Regions from separate parts of the Pantoea sp. SGAir0418 genome, predicted to be linked through region 3. Evidence: predicted binding sites of a transcription regulator. Region 3 holds the regulator's gene; each other region holds the start of a gene.
The links. Region 3 encodes CRP, which controls carbon source genes, mostly activating them, when cyclic AMP is high. Its sites were predicted from a motif close to ATGTGANNNNNNTCACAT; they were not measured.
Positions count from the first base shown of each region.

Region 1: the regulator CRP is predicted to act here: its motif matches at 2,950-2,967, upstream of epd (erythrose-4-phosphate dehydrogenase).
Region 2: the regulator CRP is predicted to act here: its motif matches at 2,266-2,283, upstream of udp (uridine phosphorylase).

Region 1 covers NZ_CP027911.1:821,936-826,374, forward strand. Annotated here, with positions in the region: gene C1N84_RS03685 (metalloprotease LoiP) at 1-493, opposite strand, end outside; gene tkt (transketolase) at 767-2,758, shown strand; gene epd (erythrose-4-phosphate dehydrogenase) at 3,157-4,176, shown strand; gene pgk (phosphoglycerate kinase) at 4,228-4,439, shown strand, end outside.
Region 2 covers NZ_CP027911.1:3,798,730-3,803,168, forward strand. Annotated here, with positions in the region: gene C1N84_RS17715 (tetratricopeptide repeat protein) at 18-1,289, opposite strand; gene udp (uridine phosphorylase) at 1,390-2,151, opposite strand; gene C1N84_RS17725 (dienelactone hydrolase family protein) at 2,452-3,291, shown strand; gene metE (5-methyltetrahydropteroyltriglutamate--homocysteine S-methyltransferase) at 3,344-4,439, opposite strand, start outside.
Region 3 covers NZ_CP027911.1:306,342-310,780, reverse strand. Annotated here, with positions in the region: gene C1N84_RS01325 (YheU family protein) at 1-117, shown strand, start outside; gene C1N84_RS01320 (phosphoribulokinase) at 179-1,048, shown strand; gene C1N84_RS01315 (OsmC family protein) at 1,119-1,523, opposite strand; gene crp (cAMP-activated global transcriptional regulator CRP) at 1,828-2,460, shown strand; gene C1N84_RS01305 (YccS/YhfK family putative transporter) at 2,519-4,439, shown strand, end outside.

The sequences.
Region 1 (4,439 bases), 520 kb from region 3:
CAATCACGCCGCCCACCGACGCCGCAGCGTTGCGTGCCGCCGTGGTCGCGAAAGCCACCTGCATCGCTTTGCGCGTATGGCCGAGCGCGACGTGGCCCATTTCATGGCCGAGCACGCCTTCCACTTCGTTGTCGCTCATCATATCCATCAGACCGCTATAAACGCGGATGCAGCCATTGGCCATCGCCCAGGCGTTGACGTCTTTGGTCAGATACACCTTGTAGTTGGCCGGTACGCCGTTGATGTTATCGCCCAGCGCGGCGGCGATTTTGTTCAGCCGCTGCTGATAGCTGCTGTTGGCCGGCGCCAGCTGGTTCTCTTTATCCATCTGGGCACATGACTGATCGCTCAGCTCTTTAACCTGGGCGTCATTCAGTGAGTAAGCCTGAAACGCCTGCGCGCCGGACTGCAACAGTGCGTTATTATCCATTCCTTCGCAGCCGCTCAGCAGCGAAACCATTCCCAGCGCGACAACCATGGCGCGAATTTTCATATCAGCATCCTTTGAGTAACAAGTAGAGAAAACAAACACCTGAAAAACCACGCAGGTGTTTAAACGCATTGGTTATAGCGTGCCAGGGGCGGATTGGCTAGCAGACAGGCCCCGAAATGCAACCCTGAACCGCAGATTTAGCATCCTGATACATGTACTTTTGCCCCGATTTTCATGTACATTGATGTGCGACTTTTTTCTCGCTTCGCCTTATAACTCATTAATTACAATCAGTTAAGCGTGGCGGAGCATTAATCCGACCTGGAGTAGAAGATGCCCTCTCGTAAAGAGCTTGCCAACGCCATTCGCGCGTTAAGTATGGATGCAGTACAGAAAGCGAAATCGGGACATCCGGGTGCCCCAATGGGCATGGCCGATATCGCTGAAGTGCTGTGGCGTGATTTCCTGAACCACAATCCAACTAACCCGCTGTGGGCAGATCGCGACCGTTTCGTGCTGTCCAACGGCCACGGCTCGATGCTGATTTACAGCCTGCTGCACCTCACCGGCTATGACCTGCCGATGAGCGAGCTGCAGAATTTCCGTCAGCTGCACTCTAAAACCCCAGGCCACCCGGAATACGGCTACACCGCAGGCGTAGAAACCACTACCGGCCCACTGGGTCAGGGCATCGCGAACGCCGTGGGCTTCGCCATTGCTGAGCGCACGCTGGCGGCGCAGTTCAACCGTCCGGGTCATGACATCGTAGACCATCACACTTACGTGTTCATGGGCGACGGCTGCATGATGGAAGGCATCTCGCACGAAGTGTGCTCCATCGCCGGTACCCTGAAGCTCGGCAAGCTGGTGGCGTTCTATGACGACAACGGCATCTCTATCGACGGTCACGTGGATGGCTGGTTCACCGACGACACCGCCAAACGCTTCGAAGCCTACGGCTGGCACGTGGTGCGTGGCGTGGACGGTCACGACGCCGATGCGATTAAGAAAGCAGTTGAAGAAGCCAAAGCGGTCACCGACAAGCCATCGCTGCTGATGTGCAAAACCATCATCGGTTTCGGTTCCCCGAACAAAGCCGGTACGCACGATTCGCACGGTGCCCCGCTGGGTGACGACGAAATCGCGCTGACCCGCAAACAGCTGGGCTGGAACTACGCGCCATTTGAAATTCCTTCTGAAATCTACGCACAGTGGGATGCCAAAGAAGCCGGCCAGGCGAAAGAGAAAGCCTGGGATGAGAAGTTTGCTGCTTACGCCGCTGCGCATCCGGAACTGGCCACAGAGTTCAAACGCCGCGTGAACAACGAGCTGCCTGCTAACTGGCAGGCGGAATCGCAGAAGTTCATCGAGCAACTGCAGGCTAATCCGGCAAAAATCGCCAGCCGTAAAGCGTCGCAGAATGCCATCGAAGCTTTCGGTAAGCTGCTGCCGGAATATCTGGGCGGCTCGGCTGACCTGGCACCAAGCAACCTGACCATGTGGTCTGGCTCGAAGCCGATCAATGAAGATGCCGCAGGCAACTACATTCATTACGGCGTGCGTGAGTTTGGTATGACTGCCATCGCCAACGGTATTGCGCTGCACGGTGGCTTCCTGCCGTACACCGCAACCTTCCTGATGTTCGTCGAGTACGCGCGTAACGCGGCACGTATGGCGGCGCTGATGAAAATCCGTCAGGTGATGGTTTATACCCACGACTCTATCGGTCTGGGTGAAGATGGCCCGACGCACCAGCCGGTTGAGCAGATGGCCAGCCTGCGCACCACCCCGAACATGAGCCTGTGGCGTCCGTGTGACCAGGTGGAATCTGCGGTGGCATGGAAATACGCTATCGAGCGCGTTGACGGCCCATCAGCCCTGATCTTCTCACGTCAGAACCTGGCGCAGCAGGATCGTAGTGCTGAGCAGCTGGCTAACGTGGCGCGCGGTGGTTACGTGCTGAAAGATTGCGACGGCACGCCGGAGCTGATTCTGATTGCGACCGGTTCTGAAGTTGAGCTGGCAGTCGGCGCTTACGAGCAGCTGAGCGCGGAAGGTCGTAAGGTGCGCGTGGTGTCCATGCCGTCTACCGATGCGTTTGATAAGCAGGATGCGGCTTATCGTGAGTCTGTGCTGCCGAAAGCAGTTGGCGCACGCGTTGCTATCGAAGCCGGTATTGCGGATTACTGGTTCAAATACACCGGCCTGCACGGTGCCATCGTTGGCATGACCACCTTCGGTGAGTCAGCGCCAGCTGAGAAGCTGTTCGAAGAGTTCGGCTTCACCGTGGCCAACGTGGTGAAAACCGCGAAATCGATTCTTTAATTTCGCGTAACCCGTCGCGCCGCTGCGCGTTGTAGCGGCGCGATTCATTGCGCATTTCTGCTGCTATCTTTATGCTTAACCACGCGCAATAAATTGCGCCGCGACACCGATGTGCAGATCGCCGGCCCTGTTATCGCCTGAACCTGAAACGGTTCAATTATTCCTGCAGTAATAATCGCCATTGCCTGAATTTGTGACGCAGATCCAATAATCAGCAGCACAGTTGATCGCAATCATTCCTGTTATTCCTTCCATGCTTTATTCTCGCTGAACCGTTTCAGTTGCAGCCGTGTGCTCTCCGTCAGCAACCGTAACCGGGCAAGAATTCCCTGTACAAAACGCAGCGAAACGCTCAAGGTATTTGGCACGTTTTTTCAGGTGTGGCTGCAGGAAGTGAGATGACCATTCGTATCGCAATAAATGGTTTTGGTCGTATCGGGCGCAACGTGTTGCGTGCGCTGTATGAAACCGGTCGCCGGGCGGAAATCACCGTAGTGGCGATTAACGAACTGGCGGAAGCAGCTGGCATGGCGCATCTGCTGAAGTACGACACCAGCCACGGCCGCTTTGCCTTTGACGTACGCCAGGAGCGCGATCAGCTGTGGGTTGGCGAAGATACCATCCGTATCCTGCATCAGGCGGAGATTGCCGCGCTGCCGTGGCGCGAGCTGAATGTTGATATCGTGCTGGACTGCACCGGCGTGTACGGCAGCCGCGACGATGGTGAAGCGCATCTGCAGGCTGGCGCGAAGAAAGTGTTGTTCTCGCATCCCGGCGGCAACGATTTGGATGCCACCGTAGTGTTCGGCGTTAACGAACAGGCTCTTAAACAAACTGACCGCATTGTCTCCAACGCATCCTGCACCACCAACTGCATTATTCCGGTGATCAAGCTGCTGGATGACGCCTTTGGCATTGAGTCGGGCACCGTGACCACCATCCACTCGGCGATGCACGATCAGCAGGTGATTGACGCGTATCACAGCGACCTGCGCCGTACCCGTGCCGCCAGTCAGTCGATCATTCCGGTCGATACGCGTCTTGCCGCTGGCATTACCCGTATTTTTCCGAAATTTAACGATCGCTTCGAGGCTATCGCGGTGCGCGTGCCGACGATCAACGTGACCGCCATTGATCTGAGCGTTTCGGTGCGCCAGGCGGTGAAGGCGTGTGAGGTCAACGCGTTGCTGCAAAACGCGTCAGAGGGGGCATTTCGTGGTATAGTTGACTATACGGAATTACCGTTAGTCTCAGTAGATTTTAACCACGATCCGCACAGTGCCATAGTGGACGGCACGCAAACGCGGGTCAGCGGTCACCACCTGATCAAAACCCTGGTCTGGTGTGACAACGAATGGGGCTTTGCTAACCGCATGATCGACACCACGTTAGCAATGGCCGCAAGCGGTTTCAGGTAAGACGCGGACTGCGTCTGGCAAAACTTATGAGAATCAACGAGAGGGTTCACCATGTCTGTAATTAAGATGACCGATCTGGATCTTGCTGGTAAACGCGTTCTGATCCGTGCCGATCTCAACGTACCAGTGAAAGAAGGGAAAGTGACGTCAGATGCACGTATTCGTGCTTCTCTGCCTACCATCGAAGCGGCGTTGAAACAGGGCGCGAAAGTGATGGTTACCTCTCACCTGGGTCGCCCGACCGAAGGTGAATACAACGAAGA
Region 2 (4,439 bases), 610 kb from region 3:
GGGCACCGTCCGGGCAACTACAGGGCGCGTACGGTCAGGTCGCCCGCTTTCCAGGCGTCGATCAGGAAAAACGGCATCGGCAGCACCCATTCGCTGTCGCTTTTCACCTTCGCCGGATAGCACCAGCTGTTGCCGCCATAGGTCAGCTCCACCTGCTGCTGGCCATTTTCGGCGTTGGCCACTTTGCCGGCCATGCTGGCGAAACCGGCGTTGCTGCCGACGTGGAAGCTGTCGGTCTGCCAGCGAATCGGCGCATGCGCCGGCCACGGCTGCGCGTGGTGGAAGTGAAAGATATCGTCGTGATTGAGGATGCTGTCGCGCACCGTCGGCCACAGCGCTACCTTGAGGAAGTACTGGTCAGTAAAGCGCTCGCTGCCGTCATACTGCGCGATAAAGTCGCGCATCTGCTGCTCCACATTGTGAAACACGCCGTGACAGCCGCCCCACATGCCGGCCAGTAACAGCTCGGTGTGCGAGTAATAATCGCGCATGTGGTGGAACCAGAATGGCGAAACCAGCCAGGCATCGACGGCCGCGACTTCGCGCTCTGACAGCAGCGAATCCGCATCCCGCACGATGTAGCGTTTTACGCTGGCATCGTCCATCACCAGAAAGCGCCACAGCGTAGGGAAAATGGTTTTCTCCTGCGACATATCCACCAGTTGGGTGTTTGGCTGGGTCAGGCGCTGCCACACGTGCTGCGGCACGCTGTCGTCGAGATAGATGCGGCACATCCAGTCCGGATAGAGCTCGCGCGCCACCTCAACGTTTTTGATCAGAGTTTCGCAATAGCGCGGCTGACCGCCATACAGACTGAAGGAGATGATATTTTCTACCGGATTGCTGCGGTTAATCGGCGCAGGCGCCGGTGCGGGAAAAGTCGCTTTCGCGCCCTGACTGAAACGCATATCAGATTGGGTGAGCGATTCCAGGCCATAACGCGCCACTTCATCTTTCTTATCCAGCCAGCCACACACTTCCGTCAGGCCATCCAGCCAGGTTTCCGACGCCTGCGCGCGCTGCGCCGCCGGTGCCTGATAGATTTTCTGGTAAATCTTGTAGGATTTTTTATGTTCGCCGACGCGCATCAGCGTCAGCGCGTAGTCGCTGAGCACCTGCATCTGGTTAGGCATGACGCGCAGCACTTCTTCGCAGCACTGGCGCGCCAGAGGATAATCTGACGCGGCCATTGCCTGACGAAAGCGCGCGGCGGCACTCTCAACGTAGGCCTGCATTGCAGCAGGGCGGCTGGTAAAACCCGGACGTGGGACAGAGATCGTTTTGCGCATAGGAAATTTCTCAGAATCGGCTGAAATTGCGCGCATTCTAATCAGGCAATTGCTGAGCTCCCTATAAGCCTGGTCTCGAAATCATTCCCTGACTGGCGCGCTAAAGTAAACGACGCGCGGCATCCACCACAATTTTCACCGCATCGCTTTCTGTCTGCTTCATAGTGGCCGCATCCGGGATCTCTTTTTGCGTGCGATTCACGATGACGCCAGCCACCATGCCGGCACGCAGTCCCTGACTGGCGCACATGGTTAACAGTGTAGCGGATTCCATCTCATAGTTAAGCACGCCCATTTGCTGCCACTCTTTCATCGAGCCCTGGAAGCGGCTCACCACGCGTCCGGAGAAGGTGTCGTAGCGCTCCTGGCCAGGATAGAAGGTGTCTGACGAGGCGGTGACACCAATATGCGTGGTCGCGCCGCAGGCTTCTGCCGCGGCCACCAGCGCGGTGGTGCAGGCGAAGTCAGCCACCGCCGGGAATTCCATCGGCGCAAAGTGCAGGCTGGCACCGTCCAGACGGACCGAGGCGGTGGTCACCAGCACATCACCCACGTTGATGTGTGGCTGAATCGCGCCGGTGGTACCCACACGCAGGAAGGTACGCACGCCCAGCTGCGCCAGCTCTTCAACGGCGATAGAGGTAGACGGACCGCCAATACCGGTGGAACAGACAACCACCGGTTTGCCGTCGATCTCCGCCAGCCAGGTGGTGAATTCACGGTGCGACGCGAGGTGCTGTGGATTCTCCATCAGCGCTGCGATTTTCTTCACGCGCTCCGGATCGCCAGGAACAATCGCCAGCGTGGCTCCTTTCAAATCGGCTTTGGTGATGCCAAGGTGGAAAACGTCAGACTGGGCCATATCAGACTCCTGGAAGATAAGGGGAATAAGCGCGCCACTTTACGTCAGCGGCCCGGATAAATATGTGACTGAATTCACTATCAATAATGAAAGTTACATTGAACTAAAGATATTGTGTGACTCCAATCACATATTAGCGGTCTGCTGCGCTGAATTGCTACAAGCGGTGCTGTGTAACCGTAAAAGGCAGTGTTAATAGAGAAGCAGATCAGGTTAACCATCCCCCGTACCCTACGCCAGCCTTGCCGTAAGGCCAGGCTATAGTTACGTGATTGCGCACTTGCTAGCACGGAGAGAACCATGAAAACCGAAGACAATATGGCACAAAAATCCGCCACCGACGGCTTTGCGCCAGCGGTGCAGCCCACCGCAGCCAGCACCATCATTACCGCCAGCGATGCCATTCACGCGGGCGAGACGTCCGTGCCGAGCCAGGGTGAGAACCTGCCGGCTTATTATGCTCGTCCGCAACAGTTTAGCGGCACGCTGCCGGTCGTGCTGGTGGTGCAGGAAATTTTCGGCGTGCACGAGCACATCCGCGATCTGTGCCGCCGTCTGGCACTGGAAGGCTATCTCGCCGTGGCGCCGGAGCTCTATTTCCGCGAAGGCGATCCCAACGATTACAACGATATCCCTACCCTGTTCAAAGAGCTGGTGAGCAAAGTGCCGGATTCGCAGGTACTGTCGGATCTCGACCACTTGGCCAACTGGGCGGCGCGTCACGGCGGCGATATCCGTCGTCTGGCGATCACCGGTTTCTGCTGGGGCGGTCGCATCAGCTGGTTGTTTGCCGCTCATAATCCGCAGGTGCGCGCCGCCGCCGCCTGGTACGGTCGCCTGGAGGGCGAGAAAACGCTGAAGCAGCAGAAACATCCTATTGATATTGCAGTGGATTTGAATGCACCGGTGCTGGGACTGTACGGTGGCCAGGATGAAAGCATTCCACTGGAGAGTATCGATAAGATGCGCCAGGCCCTGCACGCGGCCAATGCCAAAGCCGAGATTGTGGTGTATCCGGAAGCTGGTCACGCCTTCAACGCCGACTATCGTCCGAGCTACCACGCCGATTCCGCACAGGATGGCTGGCAGCGCATGCTGGCGTGGTTTAAGCAGTATGGCGTCGCGCCGAACGCAGAATAAAAAAGGGGCGCCAGCGCGCCCCAACTCAACAACACAACGTATTATCCTGCCATCAAACGGTTTCGGCGCGCAGCTTCTGCGCCGCTTTCACCATGTTGGCCAGCGCCTGACGCGTTTCACTCCAGCCACGCGTTTTCAGGCCGCAGTCCGGGTTCACCCACAGACGCTGCTGCGGAATACTCTGCGCCGCTTTGCGCAGCAGATCTTCCATCCATTCCACGCTCGGTACGTTGGGTGAGTGGATGTCATACACGCCCGGCCCGATTTCGTTCGGATACTCAAACGCTTTAAACGCATCCAGCAGATCCATATCAGAACGTGAGGTTTCGATAGTGATGACGTCGGCGTCCAGCGCGGCAATCGAATCCATGATGTCGTTGAACTCGCAATAACACATGTGGGTGTGAATCTGCGTCTCGTCCTGCGCCACCGCAGCGTTGAGGCGGAACGCGTCCACCGCCCAGCGCAGGTAGGCTGCCCAGTCAGACTGATGCAGCGGCAAGCCTTCACGCAGCGCCGGTTCGTCAATCTGAATGATGCCGATACCGGCTTTTTCCAGGTCCTGCACTTCGTCGCGCAGCGCCAGCGCAATCTGTTTTGCGATGGTTTCGCGCGTCACGTCTTCCCGCGGGAACGACCAGCACAGGATGGTGACCGGTCCGGTCAGCATGCCCTTCACCGGTTTGTCGGTCAGCGACTGCGCATACTTTGCCCACTCGACGGTAATCGGCTGCGGGCGGCTGACGTCCCCGATGATCACCGGCGGCTTAACACAGCGCGAGCCGTAGCTCTGTACCCAGCCGTTCTGCGTGAAAACAAAGCCGTCGAGGTTTTCGCCGAAGTACTCCACCATGTCGTTACGCTCGGCTTCGCCATGCACCAGCACGTCGAGCCCCAGACGCTCCTGCTCCGCAATCGCCTGTCGGATGTGTTCCGCGATACCGGTGCGGTAGTGGCCGCCGTCAATGTTGCCTTTTTTGAAGTCGAGGCGCAGGCCGCGAATCTCGGTCGTCTGCGGGAAAGAACCGATGGTGGTGGTGGGCCACGCCGGCAGGTTAAAGCGCTGACGCTGCGCCTGAGCACGCACGGTGTAGCTGCTGTTGCGCTCAGTGTCTCTGGCCTGGATTTGCGCCAGACGCTGCGCCACG
Region 3 (4,439 bases):
CTGACGCAGAAAGTGGCCGACGTGCGCCGCCAGCTCGAGCAGGGCGAGGTGGTACTGGTGTGGTCAGAATTGCATGAATCGGTCAATATTATGCCGCGGCGTGAATTTCGCGGCTAATGCGTCAGGCGGCAATTCGTGTTAACAATGCTCATCGCCGGACTTCACAGGGAGCGCTGTTATGTCAGCCAGGCATCCAGTCATAGCCGTTACCGGTTCCAGCGGCGCCGGAACCACCACCACCAGTCTCGCCTTCCGTAAAATTTTCCAGCAGCTGGATCTGCACGCGGCGGAAGTAGAAGGCGACAGTTTCCATCGCTATACCCGTCCGGAAATGGACATGGCGATTCGTAAGGCGCGCGACCTCGGGCGTCACATCAGCTACTTTGGCCCGGAAGCCAACGACTTCGGCCTGCTGGAGCAGACTTTCCGCGACTATGGTCAGAGCGGACTCGGCCAGTCGCGCAAATATCTGCACACCTACGATGAAGCGGTGCCGTGGAATCAGGTGCCGGGCACGTTTACACCCTGGCAGCCGCTGCCGGAAAACACCGATGTGCTGTTCTATGAAGGCCTGCACGGCGGCGTGGTGACGCAGCAGCATAACGTGGCTGAACACGTCGATCTGCTGGTTGGCGTGGTACCGATTGTTAATCTGGAGTGGATTCAGAAACTGGTACGCGACACCAGCGAGCGCGGCCATTCGCGCGAAGCGGTGATGGATTCGGTGGTGCGTTCGATGGAAGACTACATCAACTACATCACGCCGCAGTTTTCCCGCACGCACCTCAACTTCCAGCGCGTGCCGACCGTGGATACCTCGAACCCGTTTGCCGCGCGTGAAATCCCGTCGCTGGATGAGAGCTTTGTGGTGATCCATTTTCGCGGCCTGGAGGGCATCGCTTTTCCTTATTTACTGGCGATGATCCAGGGCTCGTTTATTTCCCACATGAATACGCTGGTGGTGCCGGGCGGCAAGATGGGACTGGCGATGGAGTTGATCATGACGCCGCTGGTGCAGCGGTTGATTGAAGGAAAACGTATTGAATAGCGCAGGCTAATACGCCAGTTTCGCCGTGAGGAACTGAGATCGGGAGCGCAGGGCCGCGCTCCCGGCTGGATTACAGCTCCACCACTTCGTAGCTGTGCGTTATCTCGACGCCCTTGCCCAGCATGATCGCGACCGAGCAGTACTTCTCCGCGGACAGATCCACCGCGCGCGCTACCGCTTTATCGCTCAGCGCTTTGCCGCTGACAATAAAATGCAGATTGATATGCGTAAAAATGCGTGGCGCTTCTTCGCGGCGTTCCGAGGTCAGTTTGACTTCACAATCGGCGACATCGTTGCGCCCCTTTTGCAGAATCGACACCACGTCAATCGCGCTGCAGCCGCCCGCAGCCATCAACACCATCTCCATCGGGCTGGGCGCTTTATCACCGGAATTGCCGTCCATTAATACCTGATGACCGGATGAGGATTCTCCGAGAAAGGTCAGCCCTTCCACCCATTTCACTCGTGCCTGCATTATTCTTTCTCCTGAAGCGGCGGTTTTGCCGCCAGAGTACGCTTTCACCTGACAAACAGCAATGCAGACGCATCCCCCACCTGCTGAAGCGAGACAACAGGAGACAGGTTGCAAAAGCTATGCTACAAACAGTGCTGAAAATATTTTCGTCACGAAAGACGAAAGCGGGACGAATCAAAAGCATCGCTTACGAATCCACCCCCGAATAACTGTCCCTCACGGGAAACGCTGGACGATTTCACCGCCTGACAGGGAAAACTGCCCCCTGTATTTTGGGCACGATTACAACAGAGGATAATAGCGAATGGTTCTCGGCAAACCGCAAACAGACCCTACACTCGAATGGTTCCTGTCCCATTGCCATATTCACAAATATCCATCCAAAAGCACCCTCATCCATCAGGGTGAGAAAGCGGAAACGCTGTACTACATCGTGAAAGGTTCCGTCGCGGTACTGATTAAAGATGAAGAAGGCAAAGAGATGATTCTCTCCTACCTCAATCAGGGGGATTTCATCGGTGAGCTCGGCCTGTTTGAAGAGGGCCAGGAGCGTAGCGCCTGGGTACGTGCGAAAACCGCCTGCGAAGTGGCTGAAATTTCCTACAAAAAATTCCGTCAGCTGATTCAGGTCAATCCGGATATTTTAATGCGCCTGTCGGCGCAGATGGCGCGTCGCCTGCAGGTAACATCTGAAAAAGTCGGCAACCTTGCCTTCCTCGATGTGACCGGCCGTATCGCGCAAACGCTGCTCAACCTGGCGAAACAGCCTGATGCCATGACCCACCCGGACGGTATGCAGATCAAAATCACCCGTCAGGAGATTGGTCAGATCGTGGGCTGCTCACGCGAAACCGTGGGTCGTATCCTGAAAATGCTGGAAGATCAGAACCTGATCTCTGCACACGGCAAAACCATCGTCGTTTACGGCACCCGCTGATTTCTTCTCACCTACGGCGTGATGGCAACATCGCGCCGTTTCTGTTTACGATGAGCTGATGTGGCGTCGAATCATCTATCATCCGGAAGTTAACTATGCGCTGCGGCAAACGCTGGTGCTGTGCCTGCCTGTGGCGCTCGGCTGGCTGTTTGGCGATCTGCAAAAAGGGCTGCTGTTCTCCCTGGTGCCGGCCTGCTGCAACATCGCCGGTCTGGATACGCCACACAAGCGGTTCTTCAAACGGCTGATTGTCGGCGGCGCACTGTTCGCCAGCGGCAGTTTTCTGATTCAGTACCTCACGGCTTACGCTGTGCCGCTGCCGCTGATTCTGCTGGTGTTGCCGCTGCTGGTGGGCGTGACCGGTGAAATCAGCCCGCTGCATGGTCGTTTGCTGCCCGGCACGCTGATCGCCGCCATCTTTACCTTAAGCCTCGTCGGCCGTATGCCGATGTGGGTCCCGCCGCTGCTGTATATCGGCGGGACGCTGTGGTACGGGCTGTTTAACTGGTTCTGGTTCTGGCTGTGGAAAGAGCAGCCGATGCGCGAGACCCTCAGCCTGCTGTACCGCGAGCTGGCCGATTACTGCGACGCCAAATACACCCTGCTGACGCAGCTGACCGATCCGGAAAAAGCGCTGCCGCCGCTACTGGCGCGCCAGCAGAAAGCGGTCGATCTGATCACCACCTGCTACCAGCAGATGCATATGCTGTCCGCCAGCCGTGATAACAGCCATAAACGCCTGACGCGCGCTTTCCAGGTCGCGCTCGATCTGCAGGAACATATCTCGGTCAGCCTGCACCAGCCGGAAGAGGTGCAAAAGCTGGTGGAGCAGAGCCACGCCGAGGCGGTGATCCGCTGGAACGCGAAAATCATTTCGGCACGGCTGCGCGTGCTGGCCGATGCCATTCTCTATCACCAGCTGCCGGAACGCTTCCACATGGAGAAGCCGCTCGGCGCGCTGGAGAAAATTGCCCGGCAGCACCCGGATAATCCGGTCGGTAATTTCTGCCTCTACCATTTCAGCCGCATCGCCCGCGTGCTGCGCACGCAGAAGCCACTGTACACCCGCGACCTGATGGCCGATCGCCAGCGCCGCCTGCCGCTGCTGCCGGCGCTGCGCAGCTACCTGTCGCTGAAATCTGCCGCGCTGCGGACGGCGGCGCGCTTCGCGGTGATGCTAATGTTCGGCAGCGCGCTGGCGCTGTTCTTCAATATTCCCAAGCCTTACTGGATTCTGATGACCATCATGTTTGTCAGCCAGAACGGCTACAGCGCCACGCGCGTGCGCATTCAGCACCGGGCGCTCGGCACCTTCGCCGGCTTGCTGATCGCCGCGGCGTCGCTGCGCTTTGCTGTTCCGGAGTCGATTGCCCTGCTGACCATGCTGGTCATCACGCTCGCCAGCTATCTGATCACGCGTAAATATTATGGCTGGTCGATGATTGGCTTTACGGTGACGGCGGTGTATTCGCTGCAGCTGCTGTCACTGAATGGCGCGCAGTTCCTGCTGCCACGCATGATGGATACGCTGATGGGCTGCCTGATTGCCTTCGCCGGTATGATCTGGCTATGGCCGCAGTGGCAGAGCGGGCTGCTGCGCAATAATGCGCACGATGCGCTGGAGGCTTATCAGGAGGCGCTGCGCCTGCTGCTCGGTCCGGAGCAGGCGCCGGAGAAGCTGGCGTATCAGCGCGTCAAGGTTAACCAGGCGCACAACGCGCTGTTTAACTCGCTCAACCAGGCGTCCACCGAACCGGGCTTTAACTTTCAGTATCTGAAAGATATGCGCCTGTGGGTGACTCACAGCCAGTTTATCGTCGAGCACATCAACGCCATGACCATTCTGGCGCGCGAGCACACCATGCTGACGCCAAAGCTGGCGGAGCGCTATTTGCAGTCCTGTGAAATCGCGCTGCAGCGCTGTCAGCAGCGGCTGGCTTACGACGGGCCGGGCAACGACAGCAATATTCTGGAAGCGC